One region of the Bacillus sp. UNCCL81 genome, then DNA from elsewhere that is predicted to be linked to it. Evidence: riboswitches for the same ligand, from Rfam matches in the RefSeq annotation. Region 1 holds a riboswitch; each other region holds the start of a gene.

What was found. Region 1 has a riboswitch for lysine ahead of lysA (diaminopimelate decarboxylase). Riboswitches for the same ligand answer to the same signal wherever they lie in the genome.
Region 2: it holds a riboswitch for lysine, as region 1 does, so the genes downstream of both, BM319_RS11885 (aspartate kinase) here and lysA (diaminopimelate decarboxylase) in region 1, are expected to answer to the same signal.
Region 3: it holds a riboswitch for lysine, as region 1 does, so the genes downstream of both, BM319_RS00300 (amino acid permease) here and lysA (diaminopimelate decarboxylase) in region 1, are expected to answer to the same signal.

Annotation. Positions count from the first base shown of each region.
Region 1 covers NZ_FOMF01000016.1:25,545-36,377, reverse strand. Annotated here, with positions in the region: gene BM319_RS22400 (MDR family MFS transporter) at 1-324, opposite strand, end outside; gene BM319_RS22395 (hypothetical protein) at 493-720, opposite strand; gene msrA (peptide-methionine (S)-S-oxide reductase MsrA) at 976-1,923, opposite strand; gene mscL (large conductance mechanosensitive channel protein MscL) at 2,076-2,477, shown strand; gene BM319_RS22380 (C40 family peptidase) at 2,560-3,765, opposite strand; gene lysA (diaminopimelate decarboxylase) at 3,977-5,296, opposite strand; lysine riboswitch at 5,432-5,605, opposite strand; gene BM319_RS22370 (cation diffusion facilitator family transporter) at 5,913-6,851, shown strand; gene BM319_RS22365 (VC0807 family protein) at 6,920-7,576, opposite strand; gene BM319_RS22360 (DinB family protein) at 7,802-8,269, opposite strand; gene BM319_RS22355 (DoxX family protein) at 8,444-8,830, opposite strand; gene BM319_RS22350 (TVP38/TMEM64 family protein) at 9,006-9,650, shown strand; gene BM319_RS22345 (magnetosome magnetite crystal formation protein family) at 9,761-10,069, shown strand; gene BM319_RS22340 (TVP38/TMEM64 family protein) at 10,190-10,833, opposite strand, start outside.
Region 2 covers NZ_FOMF01000004.1:501,162-511,994, reverse strand. Annotated here, with positions in the region: gene BM319_RS11900 (MDR family MFS transporter) at 1-625, shown strand, start outside; gene BM319_RS11895 (PepSY domain-containing protein) at 829-1,260, opposite strand; gene uvrC (excinuclease ABC subunit UvrC) at 1,408-3,183, shown strand; lysine riboswitch at 3,258-3,433, shown strand; gene BM319_RS11885 (aspartate kinase) at 3,539-4,780, shown strand; gene BM319_RS11875 (YslB family protein) at 5,365-5,811, opposite strand; gene BM319_RS11870 (succinate dehydrogenase cytochrome b558 subunit) at 6,112-6,747, shown strand; gene sdhA (succinate dehydrogenase flavoprotein subunit) at 6,760-8,526, shown strand; gene sdhB (succinate dehydrogenase iron-sulfur subunit) at 8,534-9,295, shown strand; gene BM319_RS11855 (hypothetical protein) at 9,446-10,153, shown strand; gene BM319_RS11850 (acyl-CoA thioesterase) at 10,301-10,774, shown strand.
Region 3 covers NZ_FOMF01000002.1:42,269-53,101, forward strand. Annotated here, with positions in the region: gene BM319_RS00245 (FAD-binding oxidoreductase) at 1-548, shown strand, start outside; gene BM319_RS00250 (MFS transporter) at 553-1,095, shown strand; gene BM319_RS00255 (hypothetical protein) at 1,370-1,549, shown strand; gene BM319_RS00260 (MDR family MFS transporter) at 1,709-3,220, shown strand; gene BM319_RS00265 (class I SAM-dependent methyltransferase) at 3,323-3,949, shown strand; gene BM319_RS00270 (RrF2 family transcriptional regulator) at 4,120-4,542, shown strand; gene BM319_RS00275 (nitroreductase family protein) at 4,742-5,449, shown strand; gene BM319_RS00280 (YdeI/OmpD-associated family protein) at 5,747-6,340, shown strand; gene BM319_RS00285 (hypothetical protein) at 6,423-6,740, opposite strand; gene BM319_RS00290 (hypothetical protein) at 6,938-7,147, shown strand; gene pdxK (pyridoxine/pyridoxal/pyridoxamine kinase) at 7,579-8,394, opposite strand; lysine riboswitch at 8,596-8,774, shown strand; gene BM319_RS00300 (amino acid permease) at 8,975-10,444, shown strand; gene BM319_RS00305 (MBL fold metallo-hydrolase) at 10,595-10,833, shown strand, end outside.

The DNA.
Region 1 (10,833 bases):
AATTGATAAAATTAAAAATGCTGTATAGCCTTCTACTAAAGCAAAGGATACTAAAATAAGAGATGTTCCAAGCGTCGAAAAAACCATCATACGTTTTCGACCATATAAATCAGCGAGTCTACCACCAGCCATCGAACCAAATAATGATGCTATAGGTGAAATCGACATAATAAATCCTACCTTTAGCATTGAATCAACTTTTCCTTCTAGGTATAGAGCAAAAAATGGCATAAGCATCATCATTGCACTACTCGTAATCGTTTCTCCGATTACTCGAATCCACACATTACGATCCATACCTTTTAACTTTTTAAAAAAATTCATCCTTAGCAGCACCTCCTAGTGCATCATAACTTCCATATTTTAATCATATCGGAAGAATTTTAAGTTTCAAATTACTTTATATACGTATCCGATAAAATATGTTATACAAAACAAAAGGGCGTTCAAATTGACTTATCGCCATTTGAACACCCACTCTTTTTTTAACTTTTAAACTTGTTCTTTTGAAGGAACTGAGAACATCAATCCCAAAAAAGTACCTAATAGAAATAAGGTTGAACAAGAGCCCATCAATACTATGCTCACCGTTAAGCTTATGCCTGTATGTAAGAAACCGCTTCCAGTAAAATATAGTAAAAAAAGAATAAGACCAATAAAAAAGGCAATACCAGAATATTGAGTATATGTTTCAACGATTTCATAATCAGTTCGCTTCATAATGATTAACCTCCTGTTTTCATCTTTTTTGTGAATTGCAATACCTAATTTGTGACAACTTTGTGACACTTTTATAGTAACACACTTATTTCACAATTGTAAATATTTTCAGAAAACTTTTTTGAAAATATTTTGTTCAATAGTAACAAACCTCCCCCTTCTAAATAAAAAACAAAAAAACCGAGACAAATAGTCATCTCGGTTAAAATTTTAATTATTTCACTTTGATGGTACCTAGTTAAATATCCTTAGTGTCTATTTAAGAAAGATACTCTTATAATTACCATAGCCCTCTTCATCCATTTTTTCATATGGAACAAATCTTAATGCCGCAGAGTTTATACAGTAGCGAAGGCCCTCAGGTCCAGGTCCATCATCAAATACATGCCCTAGATGCGAGTCAGCTTCAGAACTTCTGACTTCAATACGCAACATTCCATGACTATAGTCCTTCTTCTCCTCAATTTCACCTTTTAGAATCGGCTTTGTAAAACTTGGCCATCCACAGCCTGAATCAAATTTATCTAATGAACTAAATAAAGGAAGTCCTGATACGATATCAACATAAATTCCTTTTTCTTTATGATTCCAAAACTCATTTCTAAATGGTGGTTCAGTTGCATCTTCCTGAGTAACAGCATACTGAATCGGTGTTAGTCTTTGCTTAAGCTCCTCTTGGCCCGTTTTCCAGTGTTCCTTTAAAAATTTTTGACGACCAGATCCTTTAAAGTAAAGTTGGTAACGAACCGGGTGCTTTTTATAATAATGCTGATGATATTCTTCTGCTTCATAAAATGGTTTTGCAGGTAAAATTTCAGTCACAATTGATTTCTTGAAAACGCCACTTTTCTCTAGTTTATCTTTCGAAGCTAGAGCTTGCTCTTTTTGACTTTCATTATGATAAAAAATTGCAGTTTTATACGAACTACCTCGATCATTAAATTGCCCACCTACATCTGTTGGGTCAATTTGTTGCCAAAATAAGTCCAATAATTTTTCATACGGATAGACTTCTGGATCAAATGTAATTTGAACAGCTTCATAATGACCTGTTAAATGTGTGCATACTTCTTCATATGTCGGGTTTTCTTTTTCCCCACCTGTATAGCCTGAAACAACTTTTATAATTCCGTCCTGTTGATCAAACGGTTTTACCATACACCAAAAACATCCACCAGCAAATGTAGCCAATTCTGTGCCCATACCTTTACTCCTCCTAAAAATTGTCATTAATTATATTTACCATATCTAATAGCCGATATAAATATTTTTGCTTAAAAAAGACCAATTCTTAACTTGAAAGAATTGAGATTTGTATGTAAACTTATACGATAATTACACAGGAGGAAATAAAAATGTTTGAAGAATTTAAGAAGTTTGCCCTTAAAGGGAATGTACTTGATTTAGCAGTCGGGGTAATTATTGGGGGTGCTTTTGGTAAGATCGTATCTTCTTTAGTTGGAGATATTATGATGCCTCTAATCGGATTGATCTCTGGAGGTGTAGATTTCTCAAGTTTAATGTACACATACAATAAAACTCAAATTAAATATGGCTCATTCATCCAAACAGTAGTCGACTTCCTAATCATCTCAATCTCAGTATTTTTCTTTATTCGATTAATTAATAGACTTTCATTTAGAAAGAAAGAAGTAGAAGAAGCAAAACCTGTGGTTCCTACTAAAGAAGAAGCACTACTTATTGAAATACGTGATTTATTAAAAGAACAGGTTTCAAATCAAAAAGGTATAAGCTAAAAGCTTATACCTTTTTGATTACCCGTAAGAAAATATAAAAAACCTCGTACTATACTAATTATAATACGAGGTTAATAAACTATTAGAATTTTCCATAACCTAAGAAGTGAGAACGAACCCAGCTATTACTTAAGCTGATTACGCTGATTCCTTTACTTCCAGCATGAACCATTTTATTTCCACCAATATAAATACCCATATGTGAAGGACCATTAATATAAGTATTTTGTAAGAATACTAGGTCTCCAGGTTGTGGAGAGCTGATTTTTGTCGCATTGCTCCAATATGTTTTTACATTTCCACGAGAGATGCCATATCCATTATGTGAATATACATACCAGATGAAACCACTGCAATCAAAACCGCTTGGAGACGTTCCACCAAATACATAAGGCACACCTTGGAATTGTAAAGCATAATCTACAAGGCCTCCAGTTGCTACTGGACCATCATTATTTGAACCTGAATCAGGTTTAGAATTTGAATTTGAATCTGAACTAGAATTTGAATCAGATTTCGAATCAGAATTTGAACTAGATTTAGCGGCTGGAGTGCTGCTAACGCTGTCATCTTCACCATCATCGCTAGATAAAGCAGCTAATTCAAGAGATTGTTGCTCAAGACGTTGAACTCTCTCATCTTCTTTTGCATTCTCTAGTTCTTTAACAGCTAACTTTAAGTTTGCTTCTGCAGTATTTAATGATTTTTGCTTTTCAGCTTGTGATTTAGAAAGTTCACTTTGTTGAGAAACTAAATCTTCTTTTGCTGTTACTAAAGATGCTTTCTTCTCATCAACAAGTTGTTTTTCTTTTAATACTTCTGCTTGTTCAGACTTTTGTTCTTTAATGATATTTTCATCAGCTTCAAAAAGTGTTGAAATTGAGTTTACTCGATTAAAGAAATCTACGATTGAGTCTGAATTAAATAAAACGTCTGTTACTAGATTCACTTTTGGTTGCTTTTGCATTGCAACTAAACGATCCTCTAATAAATCGTTACGTTTTTGAATTCTGTCTTGTAAGTATGTAATTCTTGCATTTTTATCTTTAATAATTTCTTCTGTTTCAGAAATTTCTGCTTTTTTTGCTTCTATGTTTTGCTTCGTTGTTTTAATTTGTTGATCTATTTTCTCTATCTCGTTGCTTAATTCTTTAAATTGTGATTGGAACTTATCTACTTCAGCTTGCTTTGTTTCAACTTTGCTATCAGCTAATACTGAAGCATTTGGCGCTAATGATAATACTATTGTACTTGCCATCGCCAGCACTGCTAGTTTTTTTCTTAACATTTCAGCGTTCTCCTCTCGCTAATCTACGTAAATATTTATACCATAGATTCCCGAAGAGAGTCGCAATTGTTACAATATTGTAATATAAATGATAAATATGTCTTTATATGTCGATAAATTATCATCTTTTATTAAAGGAAACGAAATAAAACACTTCTATATTATATAGAAGTGTCAGTATTGATACAAATAACACAAAAACGTTAATTATCTATCTACTAGAGTTTTCGATGTAAACTCTGTCATTTCTAACTAAATCTTCATATGTTTCACGACGGACTACTTCTCTTGAAACACCATCTTTAACAAATACTACTGCTGGGCGACGGATACGGTTATAATTATTAGCCATTGAATAGCCATAAGCACCAGTGCAAGATACAGCTAATAGATCTTTGTTTTGTACAACAGGTAAGTTACAATCCCAAATTAGCATATCGCCACTTTCACAGCATTTACCAGCAATCGATACAACTTCTTTATTCTCATCATTTGCTCGATTTGCAAGCATCGCTTCGTATTTTGATCCGTATAGTGCAGGACGAATATTATCAGTCATTCCCCCATCAACAGATACATATTTACGAATTGAAGGAAGAGTTTTTGTTGAACCAATCGTATAAAGTGTTGTTCCAGCTTCACCAACAATACTGCGGCCAGGCTCTAACCATAGTTCTGGTAGTTTGTAGTCTAGCTCTTCACATTGTTGTTTAATAATAGTAGTAATTTTTTCTATATGTTTAGCAATAGCTAAAGGCTCATCTTCTGAAGTATAACGAATACCAAAGCCTCCACCTACATTTAAAATATCAGCTGTAAAACCTAAATCATTTTTAAGTCCATTTAAAAAGCTCATTAATACATTGATTGCATGAACAAATCCATCTGGTTCGAAAATTTGAGAACCTATATGTGAATGTACTCCTAATAATTTTAGGTTAGTTGAATTTAACGAAACTTCAACTGCTTCATTAGCTTGACCTGACATAATATCGAAACCGAATTTAGAGTCTTCTTGGCCCGTCATTACATATTCATGTGTATGTGCTTCAACACCAGGCGTAACACGTAATAAGATTGATACTTCTTCATTACGTTGTTCAGCTAAGGCCTGTAATACTTCTAGCTCAAAGAAATTATCGACTACAAAACAACCGATTTTTGCATTTAAAGCTTCTTCTATTTCTTCAATTGTTTTGTTGTTTCCGTGAAAATGAATTTTCTCAGCTGGATAACCTGCTTGCAAAGCTGTATATAGCTCTCCACCGGAAACAACATCTAAACATAGACCTTCTCTTTCTATTAAGCGGGCTTGTTCAACACATAGAAACGCTTTACTCGCGTAAGCAACCTGATATTTCATTCCCGTTTCTCTTAAAGCTTCATGGAATTCCCTACATTTTGATTCAATTAATGCTTCGTCATAAATGTATAGAGGGGTACCGTAATTTTTTACTAAATCTACAGTATCACAACCTCCGATTTCTAAATGTCCTTCATTATTAATTCGACTATTACCATGTAAATACATTCGTATTCTCCCTTCAAATCAAATGTAAGATCATTCTAAGAAGCTTCCCTCAATGTATTAGTGTATTAAAAAAGACACATGAAGGATATGTTCATGTGCCTATCTCTTTTTAAAAAAGGACTTAGCCAATCACATCTCTTCAATAGCTCTTCACAAACACATGTGACAGTACTACATTTATTAAATGTAGTCCCAGAAATAAAATGTGTGGCAATTTATTTCTTCGGCATAGGATCCTTTCTCATTTCGTCATAAAACCCACAGTTCTCTAAAATGATACTCATATACAATGCAACCTCTACGAATAGACTGTTATTTTTTATATTAGTCTATGTATAACACAGTCTAAAAATAGATGTCAAACCATTTTTGAATAATATTGTCGATTTATATTCACTTCATACACACAGCTTTTCCTTTTCAAAATAATATCTATAATATAGAATATGTTTTATGCGAGAGAAAAGGTGATTCAAAAATGAAAAATCATTTCAATAAATTTAAATTAAATCTAAAAAAAACAAACCACTAACAAACTGTTAGTGGTTTTTCTTTTTTGTTGCCTTATTACAAAACTCTTAACTTAAGTAGAAAAAATTGGACAGGGGTGAATAGATTGCGTTCAAGCAAAATAGCAGTACTTTCAATATGTAGTAACACATTCATCGTTTTATTAAAATTAATTGTCGGGATTTTTACTGGTTCCGTAGCAATTATCTCTGAGGCAATTCATTCTTTATTGGATTTAGTCGCTTCAGTCATTGCATTTTTCTCTGTAAGGATTTCAAATAGACCACCTGATAAGGAACATCCTTATGGTCATGGTAAGTTTGAAAATATTTCAGGTACAGTCGAAACAATCTTAATATTTGTAGCTGGTATTTGGATTATCATTGAATCCGTTGAAAAGTTACTTCATCCTACTCCAATTAAAATGCCAATGATCGGTGTAGTCGTCATGTTAATTGGAGCGTTAATCAATTGGAGAGTAGGAAAAATCGTTCAAAAAGTAGGAAATGATACACATTCTGTTGCAATGCAATCAAACGCTTTGCATTTATTAACAGACGTTTATTCATCACTCGGAGTCGCAGTAAGTTTAATTTTAGTAAGTCTTACTGGTTGGGAATTTCTCGATGCATTGATCGGAATTGGAATCGCAATTTATATAATGAAAGAATCAATCGAACTTGGGCGTAAGTCGTTTACCCCCCTACTTGATACTGGGCTATCTACAGATGAATTAAAACAAATCGAAAATGTATTATATTCTTTTAAATCCCAATTTATCGAATACCATGATTTACGCACGAGACGTTCGGGTGCTGAGGAGCATATTGATTTCCATTTAGTATTACCATCACACATGAGCATTGAAGAAGCCCATTTACTATGTGACAAAATAGAAGAAGAAATAAAAAAGGTTTTAGTTGATCCTAAAATATTAATTCATGTCGAACCAGAAAATGAAAGAATACAAAAACGTGATTTCATAAACGCAGCAAACAAAGAAGAGCAGGAATTACAAAGAGTAGGAAATTCATTCAAGGGATAAATGGACATCAGTAATTAAAAAAACCCCACAAAGAACTTGTGGGGTTCATTCTTTTTAAAGGGCTTTTACTAAATAATAATTTCATCGGAAGGTTGCTCTGAGTCGTCTCCTTTTAATTTTTGAGCTCTCATCGTAACCATCGCATAGCCAATCGCCATAATTATGCCAAATACATATCCACCAACTGTAAAGATAATCGTACGTGAGTAATATGCTTTTAATCCATACGTATCAACCATCCACCATTGTGCAACAGCAAATACGATATCTTTAATAATCCATGCGACAAACAAATATTGAAATACTTTAAATAGTGAAGGATGTTTATATAATTTTTTACTTTCTTCACGATCTTGCCCCTGTATTGCAGCAATATCAATCATAAAATAATATGGTAATGGCTTTTTCAAAGCTAATAAAACTAAAAATACTGCGACAACCCCAAAATGGTAATACACATTATACAAAATTAAGTTTTTCGCAGAACCTAATGCCATTAAATCAACAGCTGTACTTACAGTTAATGTTGAGATAATAAAAATACCAGTAACATTAAACTGTTTAGTATACCAAAAACGAAATAAAGTATATAAGATCCCTGGAACCGTCGGTAAAAGCATCGCCCAATAATCACTAAAATAGTGTTGTAAAACTTTATATAAAACAAGCGGAAATACTAAATACAAAATTAGATCGTAAATAATTAAATTACTTTCTTTCTTCATTTATATAACCTCGTTTTTTTTGGTCTTTTTCGTCATAATCATTGCTATTTTATATTATTATTGTTACTAAAAAACAAAAATCAATTAGAAAGAGCCATATTTTATTTTGAATAACCACAATTTTCAAACTATCAAAATGACAAATTGTTAAACATGATTATAACAAAAAAATCTAAGAGCATAAACTCTTAGATTTAATGTATGGACAAAAGTCAAAAAATAACTTTACTGGTGAAGTGATCTTTTTAAACCATTTATTAATCCAGCATGTAGCCCTTCATGGAAAATGTTAAAGCTAATCATGTCTCGAACAGTCTTTATTTCAAAACTACCTAGTTTCATCTCTTTTGAAATGATTTCATCTAAACGTCCTTCATATGTAGCAATAACTTGTTCAACTTGCTGTTCTAATAAAGTAACAATTTCCTCATATGATGGTGGCTCTGCTTGCCAGTCACCTGGTTTAGTCCCACCCTTGAAGAAATCAATGAATTCTTTTGAAAGTTGGCCAGCATCACCAGTGTTAGCATAAAGTAATTGCTCATATGCCCCTAGCACATGACCTGCATTCCAAAGAATATTATTATTGAATCCTGCCGGTATTACATCTACAGATTCTTTTGAAACAGAACTAAGAACTTTCAATGTATAAACTCTTGTAAACCTAAGTTGTTCAAAAATAGCATCTGCCATCTTGATCCCTCCATATCAGATTATTACTAAAATGATCGTATCACGAATGAGGGATATTTTTCATGAAAAAGATGTTTTCTCGATAGAAACAGATGACTGTTTAAACGATCATTAAGAATCAAAAAAAGAGCCTCAATAGTGAGACTCCCTCCAGTCTTATTAACAATCAAAGCCTTAAAATAATACCATTGATCCTGGACCAGTGAGCAATAACCCTACTGCGGCTGCAATAATTAATAGATTAAACTCAAATCCATTCGAACTATTCCAGAATCCGTTCTTTATATGAACCTTTATTACCGCTACTGCCATCACTACTATTATCAACCATGCACCTATTTCTGTATATACACCAGCCGCTACAAAGAATCCACCTACAACTTCTGCCGCTCCTGTTATAAAAGCAAAAAATGCTCCAGGTTTGATTCCAATCGACTCTAGCCATTGTCCAGTTCCTTTAATACCGTAACCACCAAACCAACCAAATACTTTCTGCACCCCGTGACCTAATAAAATAATACCTAAAACAAGTCTAATAACTAATAGGCCTTCATCAAGCATATCTCCACCTCAATTCTCTTTAATTTGAGATATTTAGTGCATAATTATTTTTATTCTTTTTTTGACATATATATGACCTTTATTATAAATTTTTAAAAATGAATCAGTTTTCTTGTCTTTTAGGAATAGAATACTATAACAGAAGATTTTCTAACTCAAAAGGAGAGCATGAATCATGAAAAAAGTCGTTCCACTAATTGTAATCGGCTTTTGGATTTTAATGCTACTACTCGCAATTCGATATCATTTATTTCATTTATCATTGCAAGATATAAAACAGTTTATTGCTAATTCTTCCTTCAATCCGATGCTATTATTTGTCGCAATTTTCTGTGCAAGAATCTTTCTATTCATTCCGAGCTCTGTATTAATTGTAGTAGGTAGCTTGTTTTTTCACCCGTTTGAAACCATTCTCTTATCATTAATTGGAATGGCCATCACAGAATCAATTATTTACTTATTAAGTAGAAGTATTTTTAGTGATTCGATCCAACAATTCATGGAGAATAAATATCCCTCTCTATTTGAAGAAATTATTTCGAACCGAAAGAGATACTTATTCTTAACAGTTGCCACCCCATTAGCTCCAACAGATGGAGCATGCTTTATCGCAGCCTCCACTAATATGAAATACTTGTCCTATATTGCAATTGTGTTTGCTGGTAATATTCCGATTGCAGTTCTTTATACGTTATACGGAAATTTCTTACTTGGCTCACCATGGATTACAATCTGTATTACTGCTACAATCTTAGTCGGATTTTTCATTTTCATTTCTTTAAAAAAGAGACAAAAAAAGGATACACATTTCTCAGCCTAAACTTTTTCAATATGTATTTTAAAAAATTATTAATAAATAAATCGATTTTTATATATAAATTAAACTATACTAAGATTAATTAGAATTCTTTAAGAAACCGAGGTAAAAAGATGGAAACAAATAAGATTTTGTCCTCATTATGTTATTTTAGCGTATTCTTCGCACCTTTCTTATTCCCAATAATTGTGTATTTCGTCGCAAAGGATCAACAACTAAAATCGCATTCTAAACGAGCATTTTTTTCACATATCCTACCATTTCTAACAATTATTATTTTAGCGGTTATTTCCCTTTTCACTTTTAATACTTTTGGTGACGGTGCAGGTTTTGCTCTTATAGGTGGATTTATATTAGCATTCATTGTTAATTTAATCGTCTTTATATGGAATATTGTTCAAGGTATTAAAGTACTGATGTAAATTCGTCATGTTTTCTACATTATTTCTCAGGAAATTTTCAATTTCGACAAATGCAATTTTAAACTTTCTTAATAAGTAAAAAGGCAATGTAATGTTAAACCATTACATTGCCTTTTTGTATTATTCACTTTGGGTAACATAAGCTTCTTTTGAATTTGTTCGTTTAATTGATTTTTTAATCATAAATGATAAAGATAAGATGCAGGCAATTACAATGGAGCTAGTTAAAGCTATTTGCGATGTTGTTAAAGAGAAAAATTTAGCCAAGTAGACAGAGTATGATAGTAGAGATGATGTAATTAATTTTGAAATCGAAGCAATTAATAGAAACTTTTTGAAAGATACTTTACTAATTCCTGCCCCTACACAAATAATTTCATCTGGTAAAATCGGAATGATAAACATTAAAGTTAATATAATTGTTTCATTTTTTTTGACATATTCCTGATATTTATTTAACTGTCTTTCTTTAACAAACTTTGAAACTAGTTTAAGTCCACCTATTCTTGCTAAGAAATACATAATGACAATACCTAAAGTTGAACCTAAAAATCCAATTAACGCTCCTGAAAACGATCCAATTACAGCACTACCCGCAGGAATAGTAAGTGCTTCTGGTAAAGGTAAAAAAATCGGTTGAAATAAACAGATTAAGAAAAATAGTAATTTTGCAGTTGCGATATGATTGGTTAATAATCGCTCAACTCCGTACTGATCTACAAATACTAGAAATTGACTAGCATAAAATACAATTCCAACTACTG
Region 2 (10,833 bases), on a different contig from region 1:
GATTATTACGGGTATGTTCGTAATTGCATTAGGTTTATATTTATTAACAACTTTAGATATGAATTCAAGTAAAACAATTGCAACTATCTTTATGGGAGTTATGGGTCTAGGTATTGGGTTAGTAATGCCGACAATTACACTAGCTCTTCAAGAAGTATTTGATAAGAAGGAATTAGGGATTGTAACATCTTCTAGCCAATTCTTCCGTTCAATCGGTGGTACTTTTGGAGCAACTGTTTTAGGTGCTGTAATGAACAGTAAATCAGGAACACTTTTAAACCATGATTTAGTGCCATTTTTAAATAAATTACCAGCTCAAGCTGCACCATTAGTAGACAAATTTAAAGACATGATTAATACAACTCCTCAATCTGTATTTACAATGTTATTTAATGCGGATGCTAAAAAGCTAATTCCAAAGCCAATTTTAGAAGGAATGTTACCAATCATTAAAACATCATTAATGGATTCATTACACCAAGTATTCTTTGTTGGTTTAGGATTCATCATAATTGGTGCAATCGTAACATTATTCCTAACACCAATTAAATTAACGAATAGAAAAGCTGGAGATAAAGAAGGTAATGAGCAAGAACAAGTAAAAGTGGAAACTGCGACTTCTTAATTTCCGATGCTGTCATAATAAAAGTGAAAACCATCCAGAATTAATTGAAGTGCACCTCCAAATGTTAGACGTATCTAACATTTGGGGTCACAACATAATTTGGATGGTTTTTATTTAAATTAAATATGCCAATTGACCACTGATTGCCATATGAAGAAAAAAGAGAGTTCCCAAAAAGATTTACTTTTTTGGCCCCCCCTTTGTTAAATAGCCATTGATACTTTTTCTTTTCTTTTTTTCATTTTTCGTTTATTACTCCACAAGATCCAAGATAATGCTAATCCTGTTCCAGTAAGTATAAAAAGACCGATACCACTAATTAAACCAATTATGCCGGTATGTAAGCTTTTTACTGAAAATGCAGACTGCTCAGGTCTTTTTCCAAAATTTTGAAATGGGGTTTGTGTATTATCGCCACTTTGTCCACTTTGAAGCACTGTGTTTTGATCGCTATTTTGAGATTGTTGATTTCCATTAAACTGTCCACCGGATGGAAACTGTCCTTGCATAGAAAATCTACCTTTTTCTTCGCCACCTTTATTGAAATACAGGATAATTCCTGTAGTAGATTCGATTAATAGGAAAACCGAAACAATCACACCAATCCAAAAATGAACAACTCTTACTTTTTTCATCTTAACATTTCTCCTTTTCTTCTCTTGATGAAATTAAAGTTACAATAGAAAACTTAATTTTTACTTAATAACATTAAAGTATTTTCAGTTTTTATATGTGGAGATTATAATATTAAGTGTACAATTGCACGAAAGAGGTGAGAGGAAATGGACAATCACTTAAAAGAAAAATTAGCGCTTCTACCCGATCAGCCTGGTTGCTATTTGATGAAAGATATTCAAGGGACGATCATTTACGTAGGAAAAGCTAAAGTATTAAAAAATAGAGTTCGATCTTATTTCACGGGATCCCATGATGGTAAGACATATCGATTAGTTCAAGAGATAACTGATTTTGAATATATTGTTACTTCTTCTAATATGGAAGCTTTAATTCTTGAGATGAATTTAATTAAGAAATATGATCCGAAATATAACATCATGTTGAAGGATGATAAATCATACCCCTTTATTAAAATAACTGCTGAAAAACATCCTCGCTTATTGATTACGCGAAATGTAAAAAAAGATAAAGGAAAATATTTTGGACCATTCCCTAATGCTACTGCCGCTAATGAAACAAAAAAATTATTAGATCGTCTATACCCATTAAGAAAATGTTCTTCATTACCAGATAAAGTTTGTCTATATTATCATATTGGTCAGTGTCTGGCGCCTTGTGTAAAAGAAGTAACTGATCATCAAAATTCGGAAATAGTTAATGAAATTGCCCGTTTTCTAAACGGTGGGGAAGACCAAATACGAAAAGAGTTAGAGGCAAAAATGATTGCTGCATCTGAACAATTAGATTTCGAGCGCGCAAAAGAGTATCGAGATCAAATTGTATCTATTGAAGCGACTATGGAAAAGCAGAAAATGATGAGTAGTGATTTAGTTGATCGAGATGTATTTGGATATGCGGTTGATAAGGGATGGATGTGTGTTCAAGTATTCTTTGTTCGAAGAGGGAAATTAATTGAAAGAGATGTATCATATTTTCCAATTTACGATGAACCAGAAGAAGAGTTCCTATCATTTATTGGGCAATTTTATGAAAAACCACACAATATAAAACCAAAAGAAATATTTGTACCAGATAAAGTTGATACTGAAATTTTAAAAAGTTTACTTAAAATTCCTGTATTCCAACCTAAAAGAGGCCAAAAAAAGGAACTTGTTGTTTTAGCAAATAAAAATGCCAAAATTGGACTTGGTGAGAAGTTTAAATTAATTGAGCGAGATGAAGAAAGAACAGTTAAAGCAATAGAAAAACTAGGAGATATTTTAAATATTGAAACTCCGTATCGAATTGAAGCATTTGATAATTCAAATATTCAAGGAACAAATCCTGTTTCAGCTATGGTTGTCTTTATAGACGGAAAACCTTCAAAAAAAGATTACCGCAAATATAAAATCAAAACTGTTGTAGGACCTGATGATTACGATTCAATGCGTGAGGTAGTACGTAGAAGATACTCGAGAGCATTAAAAGAGAATTTACCTTTACCAAACTTAATAATTGTGGATGGTGGTAAAGGCCATCTAGCTGCAGTTGAAGATGTACTCCAAAATGAGTTAGGTCTATTCATCCCAACAGCTGGACTTGTTAAAGATGAAAAGCACCGTACTTCAGAGTTATTAATAGGACAACCACCTCAAATTGTCCAACTTGGAAGACAAAGCCAAGAGTTCTTTTTATTACAAAGAATTCAAGACGAGGTACACAGATTTGCGATTGAATTCTATCGTCAGCTTCATAGTAAATCAATGGTTCAATCTGCTTTAGATGGCATAGCAGGTGTTGGTGGAACAAGAAAGAAAGCCCTTCTTAAACATTTTGGTTCAGTAAAAAAAATAAAAGAGGCATCAATTGATGAGTTGATAGCAGCTAAAATGCCAAAAAATGTTGCAGAAGAAATTTATCAGCATTTCCATAAAGAGTGAGATCGTTACCAAAATTTTTATCTTGACACTATTTTCAAAATAATTTATATTTTAGTTAAAATTAAATGATTTTCTCTCGTAATAGAGGTGCAAAACTTAAAAGTATGCTGTCATAGACGTGTGGCGTTGTAATGGACAGTTGAAAGGAAGTTTTGCCGAAATAAAATGAATCCACAATTCATTTTGTTGGGACTGCATTTAAGAAATGTAGTACTGTCGCATAATAATTATGCGGGGAGCTATTGAAGAGATGTTGATGATTTGTCTATTTTATTTATTTGTAAATTAGGCGCGTGAACATTGCTTCACGCGCTTTTTTGTATTCTTTTTTAAGTAAAAAGTGAGGATGAGAAAAATGGGAATTATTGTTCAGAAATTCGGTGGTACTTCAGTAGGCTCAATTGAACGAATTCAGCATGTTGCTGAAACAGTAACCAAATCATATAAAGAAGGAAACCAAGTAGTTACAGTTGTATCTGCGATGGGACATCATACAGACGAACTAGTTAGTTTAGCAGCTCAAATTAGTCCACAAAACAGTAAACGTGAGTTAGATATGTTACTTACTACAGGGGAACAAGTTTCGATTTCTTTACTAGCAATGGCAATCCAGGCAAAAGGTTTTAAAGCTATTTCACTAACTGGTTGGCAAGCTGGAATTCAAACTGAATCTGTCCATGGAAATGCACGTATAGAAACCATTCATACTGATCGAATTCAACAATTACTAGATGAAGGGTATATCGTAATTGTTGCTGGTTTCCAAGGTTTAGGTGACAACAATGAAATTACGACATTAGGTCGTGGTGGCTCAGATACAACAGCTGTTGCATTGGCAGCGGCTTTAAATGCAGAACGTTGTGATATTTATACGGACGTATTAGGTGTTTATACTACGGATCCAAGAGTTGAACCAAATGCATCTAAATTAAGCCATGTCTCTTATGATGAAATGCTAGAGCTTGCAGCTCTAGGAGCAGCGGTTTTACACCCAAGAGCAGTAGAATTCGCAAAAAATTATAATTTAATTATTCAAGTTCGTTCAAGTCAACATGATGAAATCGGTACATTTATTGGGGAGGAAACACAAATGGAACAACAATCAGTCGTAAGAGGAATCGCATTCGAATCTAATGTAACAAGGATGACATTAAATGGTTTAAATAACCATGTAGATTTATTACCTAAAATCTTTACTTTATTAGCAAGTGAAGGTATTGATGTTGATATTATTATCCAAAGCGTAACATCAGATAACTTAGTAAATCTTTCATTCTCGATCAAATCTGAAAATATGATGGAAGCAATAACGGTTCTAGAATCAAAGAAAGAGTTTTTAGGTTACCGCTCATTTGATTTTGAAAGTGAACTTGCTAAAGTTTCAATTGTAGGTAGTGGAATGGTTTCAAATCCAGGTGTTGCTGCAAAAATGTTTAAATTTTTAGCTGAAAGTGAAATCCCTGTAAAAATGGTAAGCACTTCTGAAATTAAAGTTTCAACAGTTGTACCAAAATCAAAATTACAAGAAGCAGTTCACGCTCTTCATAAAGGATATGAATTAGATCGTATTAATGAAGAAGTAGTAGTAGAAAACTAACTATTAAAATAAACCCTTTTAGGCGTTCAAATTCTTAATATATAGGCTTTGAAATATTGATTTTTTCAATATTCATCACGTTCAGATATACCGAGCCGTATAGTATAGAGATAGCGCTTTAAAGGGTTTTTTATTCGTTAAGCGAATAAATTATATAAAGATTCTGTAAATTTAATATAAGTACGGCGAACGGCTAAATGGTAAATAAAAGAAGGAGGTATTAATAATGAGGCATAGCATACTTGCCTACGGATATGGAGAAATTGTGCTACAGTTCGTTCTATTAATACTCGCCATTTTGTTTTTTGTTTCTATTTGTTTATTCTTGTTAAATTCTATTATTAAAGGAGTTAAAAGAAACAAGAATTTTGAGGGAATTAGGAGGCAGGATCAAAGTAAGGAAAGGAAAGAGAAGGGGTAAGGAAGTAAACTGATCTTTTTCCTTAAATTAAATTAGAAATTTAATCTTAATGATTTATTTGAAAATCCTCATGGTTGTACCCGTCTTTGAACTTATATTTAAATATTTCAAAAAAAAAAGAAAACACCACAAGGGACCAAAATTCCTTGCGGTGTTTTTTGTGTTATCTTCTTGTAATTGGATCCTTTAAATCCCATTTTACTTGGAACTTTACTTTGTCGCCTCTTTTGCTTTGCTCTTCATACGTTTCAGCTATAACATCGATTTGTTGTTCAATTTGCATCGCTAGAAATCCAGCTTCTAATTGGTAAGACACGTTCTTTTTTTGTTGATTTCTGTATGTAATTAATTCTGAAGATAATGTTAAATGAACTTCTTGCTTCTTTTCTTCTTCAACAGTAAGAGTACCCCAACCAGCTTGATCAAAAAACTCTATAATTTCTTCAAAGGTTGCTAAAGGATATTTTCTGGCAATCATTTTACCCGCCCAATATAAAATATCATTTTGCTCTTTTCCTAATAAATCATTCAATAGATCGTTACGTATTAGCTCATAGCCAAAACCAGAAATATTTCCTGGAATATTTAAATTTTCAATGCCGTTCGTCATGGTCGGATAACTCTCCCTTTCCTAAAAAACATGTTTTTATTATATACAATATTGAATAGTAAAAACAATAATTCGACATATGTAGATTACAAGGATTACCAAACTAAATGAGAAGTTTTTTCAGTAAAGAAAAATGTACGCGTTTTCTTGACCTGCTATATTATCAGGAGTAAAATGGGTTGTAGATAAATGTCATAAAAATTTCGACTTTTTATGCGTATTGCTTATTTATTCTATTTTTTTAGAATAATAGAGGAATTAAATTTTCATGTGCACAAACTAAAGGGGGCAGGGGTTTACATGAGCAACAAGAATGGAAGGGAGTTTTTCTTTAGAAAACTTCATTCATTGCTAGGAGTTATTCCAGTTGGAATCTTTTTAACACAGCACTTAGTTGTCAATCATTTTGCGACAAATGGAGCGCAATCGTTCAACAAAGCTGCTGAATTTATGGCGAATTTACCATTCCGCTATTTTTTAGAGGTTTTTGTCATTTTCTTACCAATTTTATACCATGCAATTTACGGATTATACATTGCGTTCACAGGAACTAGCAATGTTAAAAATTATGGATACTTACGTAACTGGTTATATTTATTCCAACGTATTTCTGGTGTAATAACTTTAATTTTTATTACATGGCACGTGTGGCAAACACGTATTGCTGCTCAAATGGGAGCAACTGTTGATTATAATATGATGGCTGATATTTTCCAATCGAAATTTATGTTAGTTTTCTATATAGTAGGTGTAATTTCAACAATTTTCCACTTTGCTAATGGATTATGGTCATTCTTTGTATCATGGGGAATTACTGTAACACCTAGATCACAACGTATTTCAACATATGTTACATTAGGTGTTTTCGTTGTATTATCATTCGTTGGATTAACTGCTATCTTTGCATTCATTGATCCACAACTAGCGTACAAGTAAGGAGAGAGAATCATGAGTGGTAAAATAATTATCGTCGGTGGCGGATTAGCTGGTCTTATGGCAACAATTAAAGCCGCTGAAGCTGGCACAAAAGTAGATTTATTCTCATTAGTTCCTGTAAAGCGATCACATTCAGTATGTGCTCAAGGTGGAATTAATGGTGCGGTTAATACAAAAGGTGAAGGTGACTCTCCTTGGGAGCACTTTGATGATACGATTTATGGTGGAGATTTCTTAGCAAACCAACCACCAGTAAAGGCAATGGCAGAAGCAGCACCTGGCATCATTCATATGATGGACCGCATGGGTGTAATGTTCAACCGTACGCCTGAAGGATTATTAGACTTCCGTCGTTTCGGTGGAACGCAACATCACCGTACAGCATTTGCTGGTGCTACGACTGGACAACAATTATTATATGCATTAGATGAGCAAGTTCGTCGTTACGAATCTGAAGGTCTAGTTCAAAAGTATGAAGGCTGGGAATTTTTAAGAGTTGTAGTTGATGATGAAGGAGTATGTCGCGGTATCGTTGGACAAAACTTAACATCAATGGAAATCGTAAGTTTCCCTGCAGATGCTGTAATTATGGCATCTGGTGGCCCTGGTATTATCTTTGGTAAAACTACAAATTCAATTATCAACACTGGTTCAGCTGCTGCAGCTGTATATCGTCAAGGTGCAGTTTATTCAAATGGTGAATTTATTCAAATCCATCCAACTGCAATTCCTGGAGATGATAAAAACCGTTTAATGAGTGAAAGTGCTCGTGGTGAAGGTGGACGAGTTTGGACTTATAAAGACGGTAAACCATGGTATTTCTTAGAAGAGAAATATCCTGCATATGGAAACCTTGTACCAAGGGATATTGCTACACGTGAGATTTTCTCTGTATGTGTTGACCACAAGCTTGGTATTAATGGTGAAAACATGGTTTATTTAGATCTTTCACATAAAGATCCACATGAACTTGATGTAAAACTTGGTGGAATCATCGAGATTTATGAGAAATTTACAGGTGATGATCCGAAAAAAGTTCCAATGAAGATATTCCCAGCAGTTCACTATTCAATGGGTGGATTATGGGTTGACTATGACCAAATGACGACAATTCCTGGTTTATTTGCTGCTGGTGAGTGTGATTACTCAATGCACGGAGCTAACCGTTTAGGAGCTAACTCATTACTTTCTGCTATTTATGGTGGAATGGTTGCTGGACCAAATGCTGTAAGATACGTAAATGGTTTAGCTAAATCTTCAGATGATGTTTCAACTTCTGTATTTGAATCAAATGCAAATGAAGAAAAAGAAAAAATGAATCGTATTTATAAAATGGACGGTAAAGAAAATGCATACCTTCTTCATAAAGAGCTTGGAGAGTGGATGACAGACAACGTTACTGTAGTTCGATTCAATGATCGCTTATTAAAAACTGATGAAAAAATTCAAGAGCTTTATGAGCGTTATCAAAACATTAATATTAATGATACAGCTAAATGGAGTAACCAAGGTGCTTCATTTACTCGTCAACTTGAAAACATGCTTCACTTATCACGTGTTATCACATTAGGTGCATATAACCGTAATGAAAGCCGTGGAGCTCACTATAAACCTGAATTCCCAGACCGTAATGATGAGGAATTCTTAAAAACTACAATGGCTAAATTTGATGAGAAATCAAATTCACCATTATTCCATTACGAAGATGTTGATACATCATTAATCGAGCCAAGAAAACGAGATTATTCTAAGAAAAAGGAGGACAAAGCAAATGCATAATGGAACAATGACTGCTGAAAAGACAATTACTGTAATTGTAAAACGTCAAGATTCACCAAATACTGCGCCATATGAAGAAACATTTACTGTCCCTTATCGTCCGAATATGAACGTAATCTCGGCGTTAATGGAAATTCGTAAAAATCCAGTTAATTCAAATGGAAAAGAAACGACTGCAATTTCTTGGGACATGAACTGTCTTGAAGAAGTTTGTGGAGCGTGTTCTATGGTTATAAACGGTAAACCAAGACAATCATGTTCTGCGCTTATTGACAAATTGGAACAACCAATTCGTCTTGAGCCTATGAGCACATTCCCAGTAGTACGTGACTTACAAGTTGATCGTAGCCGCATGTTCGATTCTTTAAAACGCGTTAAAGCATGGATTCCAATTGATGGAACGCATGACTTAGGTCCTGGACCAAGAATGCCTGAAAGAAAACGTCAATGGGCTTATGAATTATCAAAATGTATGACTTGTGGTGTATGTTTAGAAGCTTGTCCAAACGTTAATAGTAAATCTAACTTTATTGGGCCTGCACCGCTTTCACAAGTACGTTTATTTAATGCTCATCCAACTGGAGAAATGAATAAGGAAGAACGTCTTCATGCAATTATGGGTGACGGTGGACTATCAAACTGTGGTAACTCACAAAACTGTGTACAATCTTGTCCAAAAGGTATTCCTTTAACAACTTCAATTGCAGCGTTAAACCGTGCAACTACAATCCAATCTTTCAAAGACTTCTTTGGAAGCGACGAAATTTAATAAACTTAAAAGCATGTCCTTTCGGGACATGCTTTTTTTGCATTTTTAAATCAATATCTTCTAATAAACTCCATTTTTAAATCATATCAATAGTAAGGGCAGCAAAGGGATGTGCGGTGTCTTACCCCTTTCGAACGGAGGTTAACTTAAATGCAACAGTTTGAAGTGACATTTGAGACGAAATGCTACGAAAAAGATTGGGAAATACTTTTAAAGACAGACCGGATCGAAAAAATGATTGAGTTTAATCAATTTCAATTTAAAGAAAAAGTTTTATATATTAATAACGTACAAGATGTAAGGGAAGTCAGTCGTCATGCAGACAAACTTGTCGCAAGGGATGTCTTATCGTCATATGTAATAGTTGATGATTATTCAAATGAAGCACTTAATTATTTTGAGGTTACTAAGGAGAGCTTCAAAGGTGGTTATTACTATTCAATCTCAGAACTTGTTAGTATTTATCTTTGTAAGACTGAGTATCTACTTCATTTTTCAAGTGATTCTATTTTAGAAAAGCCTTTTAATTGGATTGATTTATCAATACTAAAACTTCAAGCTGATGAAAGAATCAAAGTAGCAAATCCAGTATGGAATGGAAATAGTTTTGAGGCAAAACAAGAATCAATAGATGAAGATGAAAACTTTTATATTGGTTATGGATTTTCAGATCAATGTTATTTAATCAGGACAAATGATTTTAAAAATAAGATATATAATGAAAAAAATCTTATTTCTGAAAGATACCCAATATATGGGGGAGAGCTTTTTGAAAAACGTGTAGATGCATGGATGCGAAATAACCATTTCAAAAGAATCACATTTAAACATGGAAATTATATTCATCAAAATTATTAAATGTTAAGGATGTTTGTTATGACTTAATAGGGTTAGGGTAAAGAAAGAGTCCTTTATTTCCTTCATCCTGCCCCCCTTGGAACTGAATGAATATTCATTCTTTAAAGGAATTAATGATATAATATAGATAGTAAGGGGGCAAATTCGATGGGGAAAATGAATTATGTATCTAATATACAGGAGTGGCAATCTGAGTTTTCATTTAAGATAACTATTAAAGTTCGATTTAGTGAAACGGACATGTTTGGACATATGAATAACACAGTTCCATTCGTTTATTTTGAAGAAGCACGAATTGAGTATTTAAAATATTTAGGGCTTATGCAAGAATGGACGGCAAATCATAGTGAATTTATTCCAGTTGTTGCTGATTTACAATGTGATTACTTACGACAAGTATTTTTTAATGAGATCATCGATGTATACGTAAAAATTGCAAAAGTAGGAAATTCATCAATCGATTTACACTATATGGGAGTTAATCCTCAAAGTGAAATTTGCTTTACTGGACGAAATTCTTTAGTAAATATAAATCGTCATACAGGGCGAAGTGAACAATGGAAAAAAGATTGGAAAGAAAAATTTTTAAATGAAATAAAGAATTCGATCGTTAGTGTTTAAAACAATTAATGTTGTCACATACTGAATAAAGATTGAATAGAATGATAAAACAATTAAAT
Region 3 (10,833 bases), on a different contig from region 1:
CGGATATTGGTAAAGATCTTTTTTGGGATTTTCAATATCGCTTTATTCACTCCCTAAATGGAAACTATGAAACACGTAATAATGTCATGCGTTCTGAAAGTAAGTTTATGGAATTCGATGACCGTCAAGATACACAAGTTTTACAGGAATTTTTTGTGCCTGTAAATGAATTTACTCGTTACATTGATGATGTTAGAGAATATTTGCAATATGAAAATTTAAATATATTAAATATCACGATTCGTTACGTTGAAAAAGATGATGAAACAGTCATGAATTATGCAAAAGATGATATGTTTGCTTTCGTTGTTTTGATTCAACACGGTAAAGATAAAGATTCTGTTCAATATGCAAAAGAGGTAATTCAAAAGTGGACTGATCTAACTTTGGCGCATCGAGGAACTTATTATTTACCGTATTATCCATATCAGTCTAAGCAACAGATGGTAATAGCATATCCAAAAACGCAAGATTTTTTCAATAAGAAAAGAGAGTTTGATCCAAATAATGTATTTATGAATACTTTTTATGAAAATTATGGGGAGTAATCCTATGAACCGTTTTTTAATTGCATTGCTTAGTATTATTGGATTTAGCAGCTCTTTAGTATTTCCATATTATGTACTCTTCTTAAGGAATATAGGAGATGCGTATGACGTATTTAGTTTATTATATGGACTTTTTTCATTAAGTTTAAGTGTCGTTGTATATTTTGGTGGCAGATTCGTTGACCGGGTTTCACCATTTTTATTAATGATATTCCATTCATTATTTTGCTGTTTATTGTTTTTTTCACTTCCTTTGATCGATAATATAAAAATTGTTTATATTGGGCAAGTTTTATTTGGAGGATTTACTGCGTTATTCAAGATCGCTGAAAAGAAATTATTTATGAACGCTTCTTCCGATTTTTATAGAAGTTACTTATTTTGGACTTCTTTTGTAACAGCTATTTGTATTATTGGTGTAGGAACTTTACTTGAATCAATTGACATTCAATTTATGTTTCATTTAGCAGCTTGGCTTTTCTTAATAAGTGCAATTGGTCTTTGTTATAAATTGATAATGAACAAGAGGCTGACTGGTCCTAAGTAATGTATCCAAGGTAACACAACAATGTTTTGTTTTTGTGGGTTATTTTTGTACGTAACGTTGTTGTATTCCTTTTTATACAATAAAGTTACTGAATAAGTAGCATGATATACATATAAAATACTGTTTTTAATAAAAATAAAATAATAAATTAAAATTTATATATTGTTTAAGTAACGAAACAATGTTATATTAACTTTAAATTAATTAAAGTATTTATGGTGACATTTATTACTTTATGTGAAGTTAAATTGTATGGAAGGAATGATTATATAGTATGAGACATGAGGAAGCTGTAGGAATTTTTTATGCTGCTTTTGTAATTTTAGGATTAACGATTGGTTTAGGTGTAGGCTATTTTACATCGCATTTAATCGTAGGCGGATTTCTTGGTTTTGGAATTGGAATAGGTTTAGGTCTATTAAGTAATGCTATTTTATACATTAATAGAGACTGATTTTGATTGCTGTGCTAATTATCGCCAAAGATTAGCTCTTTTTTTAGACTAAGCGTCTCGAAAGAATATCGTTTTTAAGTCAGTCAAATACTTAAGTTAGGCTATGAATACAGTATTGAAATTAATTTTTATGCTTGAAATGTAAAAGGAGAGATGGTTATGCAAAAAAGGGAAACAAAATTGGTTCCTGTTATGATTGCGTTATTACTTGGGATATTTTTCGCTTCCCTTGATAACACAATCGTTTCTACGGCGATGCCTACAATATTAAAAGATTTAGGTGGCTATGATAAATTTGTTTGGGTAACTTCAGCTTACTTAGTTACAGAAATGGCTGGGATGCCAATTTTCGGTAAACTTTCTGATATGTACGGTAGAAAAAGATTTTTTATGTTAGGAATTATTTTATTCATTTTAGGTTCAATTCTTTGTGGAACAGCAAATTCGATTATTCAGTTGAGTATTTACCGTGCAATTCAAGGTATTGGTGGAAGTGCTTTAATGCCAATTGCTTTTTCAATTATTTGGGATGTGTTTCCTGTTGAAAAGCGTGGTAAAATGAGCGGTATTTTTGGTGCCGTTTTTGGATTATCAAGCGTTCTTGGTCCATTAATTGGTGCTTATATTACAGATTATATTAACTGGAGATATATTTTCTATATAAATATTCCTTTTGGACTTTTAACACTTGGACTAATTAGTTATTTTTATATCGAATCAAAAAACCACACGAAGCAACAAATCGACTGGTGGGGTGCAACAACTTTTGTTATTAGTATCATCTGTTTAATGTTTGCACTTGAGCTAGGTGGAAAAGAATACGCTTGGGATTCAGTTCAAATTCTTGGATTATTTGCTGGATTTGCTGTTTTCCTTATTATCTTTTTATTCATTGAACGGAAAGCTGCTGAACCGATTATTTCGTTTAGTATGTTTAAATATCGTCTGTTTGCTGCTAGTAACTTTGTTGGATTATTTTATGGGGCGGCATTCATCGCTGCAACAATTTACATTCCAATCTTTATCCAGTTTGTTCAAGGTGGAACAGCTACGAATTCTGGTTTAGTTTTATTACCAATGATGGTAAGTGTAAGTATTTCTGCCGCATTTGGTGGAGCTTTAGCAAATAAAACTAGTTATCGTAATATCATGGTTGGATCGGTTGTACTTTTATTAGTAGGTATTATTTGTTTAGGTACTTTAACACCTGATACGTCTAAATTCCAAGTGATTGTTTATATGATCATTGTTGGATTTGGTGTAGGGGCATCGTTCTCAGTTCTTGGTATGTCTGCGATGCATCATTTTGATAATGAAAATCGTGGTTCTGCAAGTTCAACTAACGCATTCCTTCGTGCTCTAGGCATGACAGTAGGTATTACGGTATTTGGTGTTATTCAACGAAATGTATTTACAGATAAAATTGCTGATGCATTTGCAAAAAGTGGCGCACCTCAGAATTTCTCTAATATTAATCAGGCCTTTACTCCTGAAGCTGCCAAATTGATTCCTGCGCCAATACTGACAAAAATTACTGACGTGTTTTCAACATCAATTGCTCATACATTCCTTTGGACATTAGTTCCAGTAGGATTAGCATTGATTTCAATTTTCTTAATGGGTAACGAGCGTTTATCAGATAAAGAAATGGCAAAGAGCAATGCTTCATAAATAGAAATAAAAAAGAAAGACCTTTGGTCTTTCTTTTTTTGAACACAATAATCTAACTTAAGTTGGTAAGTAGATTAAATGATTTTAAAAGGGGATTTAGATATGGCAGAAATTTGGGAATCGAGTTTTATAGAAAATCAAATGATGTGGGGGTATGAACCTTCAGACTCTGCAATTTTAACAAAGGACTTTTTCCTTGAAAAGAACGTTAAGGATGTATTGATTCCGGGGATTGGATATGGTAGAAACGCAAAGATTTTTACTGACAATGGAATAAACGTAACAGGTATTGAAATATCAAAAACAGCGATTGAATTGGCAAGACAAAATGGAATTAATTTTACTATTTTTCATGGTTCAGTAACAGACATGCCTTTTGACCAAAAGCTTTATGACGGTATATTTTGTTACGCACTTATTCACTTATTGAATGATCATGAGAGAGAGAAGTTTATTAAAGATTGCTATAATCAGCTAAAGCCGAATGGCTACATGATCTTTACTACGATTTCAAAGGATGCACCAATGTTTGGAAAGGGCAAACAGCTAGATAAAGATTACTTCGAAATAATGGAAGGGATAAAAATGTTCTTTTATGATTCTGACTCGATCAAACAAGAATTTGGAAACTATGGACTCATCGAAGTTTCCGAAATTCTTGAACCACATAAGAATATGGAAAGTAAACCTCCGTTTAAATTTACGATGGTGAAATGTCAAAAGAAATGATCCTTACAAATCTTATTGTCATTAAAAACTACGAATCATTATTGTGAATTTAGGAAAAGTCATAGGGTTTTTCTAAATTCACTTAATTTTTTTCACCCTGTATTACATTTATTTAGATAAGGTTGTCTTTTTCAAAAAATAGTTTAGACTAGTAACTGAGGTGAATGATCTTGAAAGATAAGGTTTCTAGTACGAAATGGTTTGGACTAGCACTGCAATCTCTATTAGTTTTAGCGGAGCAAGACGGAATTTGTCCAAGCGCAGTATTAGCTCAAAAACTTGAAGCACAATCTACTTTTTTAAGAAAAATTCTTGCTAATTTAGTTAAAGCAGGCATTATTTCAGCTAAAGAAGGACGAGATGGTGGATATTATTTAGCCAGAGGTGCTAATGAAATTACTTTAAAAGATGTTTATGATGCGATGAGATCAGATCCATATTCAAAAGGCTTTTTAGATGTAAATAGTAAGGAATGTTTTACGCCATCTACACGATCTGCTTTATATGATTTAAAAGATGAGATGGAAAGCTGGCTTGTTGAAGGTCTTGCAAAGAAAACAATTTCAGACTTATTACCAAAGGAAAATGGGTAAAATAAAATCGAAACTAGTTTCAGACTGACCGCCAAACGCTCGCAATCAGTCTGAAAATCAAATTATTAGTATTTTTTCTAATTTAGTCGAAACTAAGATGTTTCGATTTTATTTTTTTATAAACTGTAGTTGACTTTTATACAGTTAAAGTCATATACTGTATTTATAAATAGTGCAGTTAAATAAGGAGAGATTAAATATGTCTAATGTTAAATCTGAAAAAGAAGAGTATTTAAATAAAGTAAACGAAATTGATTTTGGTAAAGAAGCGCCAAAAGAACTTGATAGTACGGATTTCTTCACTGTAGCAAAGGAAAGAAGATCAGTTCGTCATTACGATCCAAGCTTTCAAATGTCTGATGATGAAATTAAGGAATTACTAGAAATTGCAGTTCAAGCTCCATCTTCTTCAAATTTACAACCATGGAGATTCCTTGTCATTAAAGACCAAAATACTAAACAAAAATTATTACCAATCGCTAATAACCAACAACAAGTTGTGGATGCATCTGCAGTAATCGCTGTTTTAGGTGATACAGAAGCATACAAAAATGCTGATCGCATTTACGATGAATTAGTTGAAAAAGGTATGATGACTCAAGAAGTGAAAGACTTCTACGTTGGATCAATCGTGAAAAACTACGGTAGTTTACCAGAAGAAATTGCAACAAAAATTGCGATGGTTGATGGTGGATTAGTTTCAATGCAATTTATGCTTGCAGCAAAAGCAAAAGGTTTAGATACAGTTCCAATGGGTGGATTTGACCAAGCGAAATTTGTAGAAGCTTTCAATGTACCAGCAAACTTCAAACCAGTTATGCTAATTTCAGTTGGTAAAGGAATCAAAGCAGGTTTCGAAAAAGTTCGTTTAACGTTAGATGAAGTTGTTGCTTGGGATCAGTACTAAGTACTTAGAAGAGTATGTAGAGCAGGGATAAGGGAAACCTTGGACCTGTTCTTTTTTTGTTTGAAGGAAATTTGCATCCGTTTAAAGAATAACTTTTTTAAGGGGAGTAATGACCGAGCTAACTAGCTAAGACTAAAGTGAATGAGCCAATCCGATTGGTATTATAAAAACATTATAGTAAAATTTAAAACGAAGATTTTTCATGAAATACGAATCATATTATTGGGATGAAAATTCTGAGGTTAATTTATGTTTATTTAAAGCTAAAAAAGTGGAATTAATGAGAGGTGTTTATCGATGACAAATAATAATATGCATCCTAAAGTTGAAGCATTTTTATTGAGAGCGAAAAAGTGGCAAGAAGAATTTTATAAGTTAAGAGAAATCGTCATTGACTGTGAACTGACTGAAGATTTTAAATGGATGCATCCTTGTTACACACTTGATAATAAAAATATCGTTTTAATTCATGGTTTTAAAGAATATTGTGCACTTCTGTTTCATAAAGGTGCGTTGCTAAAAGATCCAAAAGGCATTCTGATTCAACAAACAGAAAATGTACAATCAGCACGTCAGATACGATTCACCAATATTCAGGAAATAATTGAAATGGAAAGCGTTTTGAAGGACTATATTAAAGAAGCAATTGAAGTGGAAAAAGCAGGTTTGCAAGTGGAATTAAAAAAGACTTCAGATTATGAAGTTCCTGAAGAATTACAACTTAAATTAGATGAAAACCCGACCTTAAAAACGGCTTTTGAAGCATTAACGCCAGGACGTCAAAGAGCTTATATTTATTATTTTTCTCAACCGAAACAATCGAAAACACGTACGTCTAGGGTTGAAAAATACATTGATCAAATTCTCGATGGAAAAGGATTAAATGACTAGTTTTATTAAAATCAATAAAAAATAAAGAGCGATTAATGACGAATATCGCTCTTTATTTCTTGAGGTTATATTGCTTAAAGAATTATTCCCCACCAATCATTCCGACTTTTTTGTTTGTCTCTGTATCAATATAGATAACGATCTTCTCTTCAGGATTATCTCCATTAAAAGTAACAGAATATAGTTTATCTTTATGATAGTTTTTATTAAATAAAGTCGCTTGATTGGGTATAGATTCTACTTTTTTAACGACTCCATGTTTATCACTTAACGCAGCCTGTTCAGTTCTTGTTAAGCTTGCATATGCAATCGCTTGGATATCTTCGTTATTATTTTTTTCACAACCAATTACTAAAAAAAGCAGAAATGTTAGCATTAAGATGGAAAAATTTTTTCTCATAAAATCCACTTCCTTTCTATATATAATAACATGTAATACATAAAAAAATGTTAAATAATGGTAATTTTCACTTGGTATTCAAAATTATTGAAAGTGTAAAAGTATGTGGGAAATAGAGTAGAAATTAATCGGAAAATTGTATGCTCTAGCTATTTATAAACTATTTAAGCTATTAACTAAAGGAGGAGAGAATTTATATGGGACAAAACAAACATGCATTACATCTTCACAAGCGTCTAAACACTTTCCATACAAAACGTAATGAACGAGTTGCTGAATTTCATAAACAACACACGCTTCAGATTGAAAATGGTGAAAACGGAAATGGTTTATTAGCTAAATGGGAAAGATTCGTTTATTTCAAAGGAAGAAATGCAGTTAAGGCAATTAAGGGAATTGTTAAGTGAAAAGTGGGAACATAAGGGATAGGGAAACCTTTCCCCTTTTTTTATTTTTAAAATAAAAAATGTACGTGGACTGCAAATAAAATCTGAAAAACGCAATTAAATTTGGCAAAACTGCAATTAAAATTAGGATATCGCAAATAAAGTTAGTGAAACTGCAATTAAATTCCAGGAATCGCAAATAAAATTAAAAATTACCCATGCCAGTTACAGTATTGTGACATCTAAATTAGATACTTTCAAAACAAAAACTAGTAAATCTGTTCCAAATTAAAAAAAACTTGATAAAATCTGCTTACTATCTGTAAAAAGGTCAATCATATCAGCTTCAAGTTAACCTCTACTGGCGTCAGTACATTCCCTTTTTTAAAATATAAAAAAGGGCGCCTCATAAGTCAGTTAACCTGACTTATGAGACATCCCCATTATTGTTATTAGCCTTCTCCATGTAATCGGTATGCCATGTGGTTTGTTGGGCCAACGTATTGATTAAGTGGGAATGAGTGACGAATTGCTTCAGTAATGAATTTCTTTGCAGTGTAGATTGCTTCTTTCGGTTCTGCTCCTTTAGCAAGCTCTGCACAAATCGCTGCAGAATAAGTGCAACCCGCACCGTGAGTATATGTAGTTTCGATTCTGTCCGATTCTAGATGCTCGATTTTTTCACCATCAAATAATACATCTATTGCATTTTCATGCTGAATTTTGCTTCCACCTTTAACTAAAACATATTTAGCCCCTAATTCATGGATTTTGCGTGCTGCTTCTTCCATTTGTTCAACAGTGCAGATTGGTGGCATTTTAGCTAATTGAGCTGCCTCAAATAAATTTGGTGTTACAACTGTTGAAAGTGGTACTAAAATTTCTCTTAATGCATCATTTGTCTCTGGGTGAAGAGCCTCGTCATTTCCTTTACAAATCATAACTGGATCGACAACAACTCGATCAATATTATGTTTTTTTATTGTTTTTGCAGCTAACTCAATTATTTCAGTTGAACCAAGCATACCTGTTTTCATTGCTTGAATTCCAACGCCAACAACGATTGTTTCTAATTGTGCTGCAATCGTATCTATATCAATTGGAAATACTTGATGATGCCAATGATTATGAGGATCCATCGCTACTAAAGTAGTAATTGCACTCATGCCATAAACATTACGTTCCTGAAACGTCTTAATATCAGCTTGTAATCCAGCCCCACCACTACTATCAGATCCCGCAAGTGTCAATGCTTTATAAATTGTCATGTGAAAAATTCCTCCTTTGAAGTACATAGAATTATTATACAAAAACATAAGTGCTAGGTACAAGACATGAGTATCATGAAGCGAAAATCAAGAAATAGATTTCTTAGGTTGAGTCTATTTTTGTCGAAATATTTATTGACAAACTAGATTAATAGATTGTATATTGAGTTTATAAAAATAAATTTAATATAATCTTTATCTCGTATGGATAGAGGCGCAGTTTTGATTAGTCGTTACTTTGAGGTTTATGGTACCTGTGAAAAGTAATAAAAGGTGAAACTGCCGAAGTAATAAATTTACCATTTAAATTTATTATTGGGCCTATTGCTGAATAAGCATAGGACTGTCACAAGATTTTCTTGTGGAGGGCTATTGAAGAGATGTTGATGCTGTTTGACACATATATATGAGTCTTAAACACGTGAACATTGCTTCACGTGTTTTTTTGTATTTTACCAGATTTTCCATTCTTTACATATTGACGAAAATACTGAGTAAAATACACATCATACAACACTTTTATACCGTCCCATATTCTCGCGTAAAGATAAGATTGCAAGAATGAAGAGGAGGCAATAAGATGGGACTAACAAACCCTAAAAATGATAAAGTAGTATCGAATACTCACGATGGTTCTTTAAAAAGGGGCCTTAAAGCAAGACATTTAACGATGATTTCAATTGGTGGTTCAATTGGGACAGGTTTGTTTTTAGCTAGTGGAACTTCAATTAGTCAAGCTGGTCCTGGTGGAGCTGTTTTAGCTTACGGACTAATTGGTATTATGGTTTATTTCTTAATGACTAGTTTAGGTGAAATGGCGACTTATTTGCCAGTTTCTGGTTCATTTAGTACGTATGGATCTCGCTACGTTGATCCTGCATTTGGTTTTGCTATGGGTTGGAATTATTGGTATAACTGGGCAATCACTTTAGCTTTTGAATTATTAGCTTCAGCAATGCTGATGAAATATTGGTTCCCACATTCTCCAGCTGTTTTATGGAGCGGAATCTTTTTAGTGATTATTTTAGGTTTAAATTTACTTTCAGTTAAAGGCTATGGTGAATCAGAGTTTTGGTTTTCATTAATTAAAGTTGTAACTGTAGTTGTCTTTTTAGTTGTTGGCATTGCAATGATTTTTGGTATTATAAGTGGACATCATGCAGGCTTTAAAAACTTTACTGTTGGAGATGCTCCGTTTCATAATGGATTTTTAGGCGTTTTATCAATCTTTATTGTTGCAGGTTTCTCATTCCAAGGTACAGAGTTAATCGGTGTTGCAGCAGGTGAGACAGAACATCCGGAGAAAAATGTCCCAAAAGCTATCCGTCAAATTTTCTGGCGTATCCTTTTATTTTATGTTTTAGCTATTATCGTAATTGGTTTATTAATTCCTTATACAGATCCTGGTCTAATGAAAAATGACGTGGCTGTTAGTCCATTTACTTTAGTATTTGAAAAATTAGGTGTTGCATTTGCGGCTTCTGTAATGAATGCAGTTATTTTAACATCAGTCTTATCTGCAGGTAATAGTGGAACTTATGCATCTACTCGAATGTTATATACTCTAGCAATTGAAGGAAAAGCTCCTAAATTCTTAACAAAAGTAAATAAAAATGGTGTTCCTACAAATGCTTTATATGTAACACTTGCAGTTGGTTCACTTGCTTGTTTATCTTCATTTTTCGGTGAAGGTCAAGTGTATACTTGGTTATTAAATTTATCAGGATTGTCAGGTTTCCTAGCTTGGTTAGGTATTGCGATTTCTCATTACCGTTTCCGTAAGGCTTATGTTGCTCAAGGTAAAGATTTGAATGACCTACCTTACCGCGCAAAATGGTTCCCACTAGGTCCAATCTTAGCATTTTTAGCTTGTTTATTTATTGTGCTAGCTCAAAACTGGCAAGCATTTACAGGTAATGCAATTGATTGGCAAGGTGTACTTGTTTCATACATTGGAATTCCTGTGTTTTTAATTGTTTGGTTAGGTTATAAAGTTAAACATAAAACGAAAGTTGTTCCTTATAAAGAGATGGACTTATCTAGAAAATAATAATAAAATATAGCCCTTTCATCTATGATGGAAGGGTTTTTTAGTTATTTTAACGATTTTTTGTAAATTTGGAATTTTTGTTCACAAAAACTAATACCTTTAGTATTATAAAACTAAAGGTATTAGTTTTTATTATTAGGAGGTTATAAATTGAAGATTACGAAAAATAATTTTCTTTATGAGTTAAGCTTTTTACCCAATTTCTTTCCTGTAAATTGTTTTTTAGTTGAAGAAGAAAACGAACTTACGTTAATTGATACAGCACTTTCCTTTAGCGCGACTAAAATTATTGAAGCAGCTAATCAAATCGGCAAAAAAATCACGAATATCGTTTTAACGCATGCGCACGGCGACCATGTTGGAGCGCTTGATCAATTAAAATCACTACT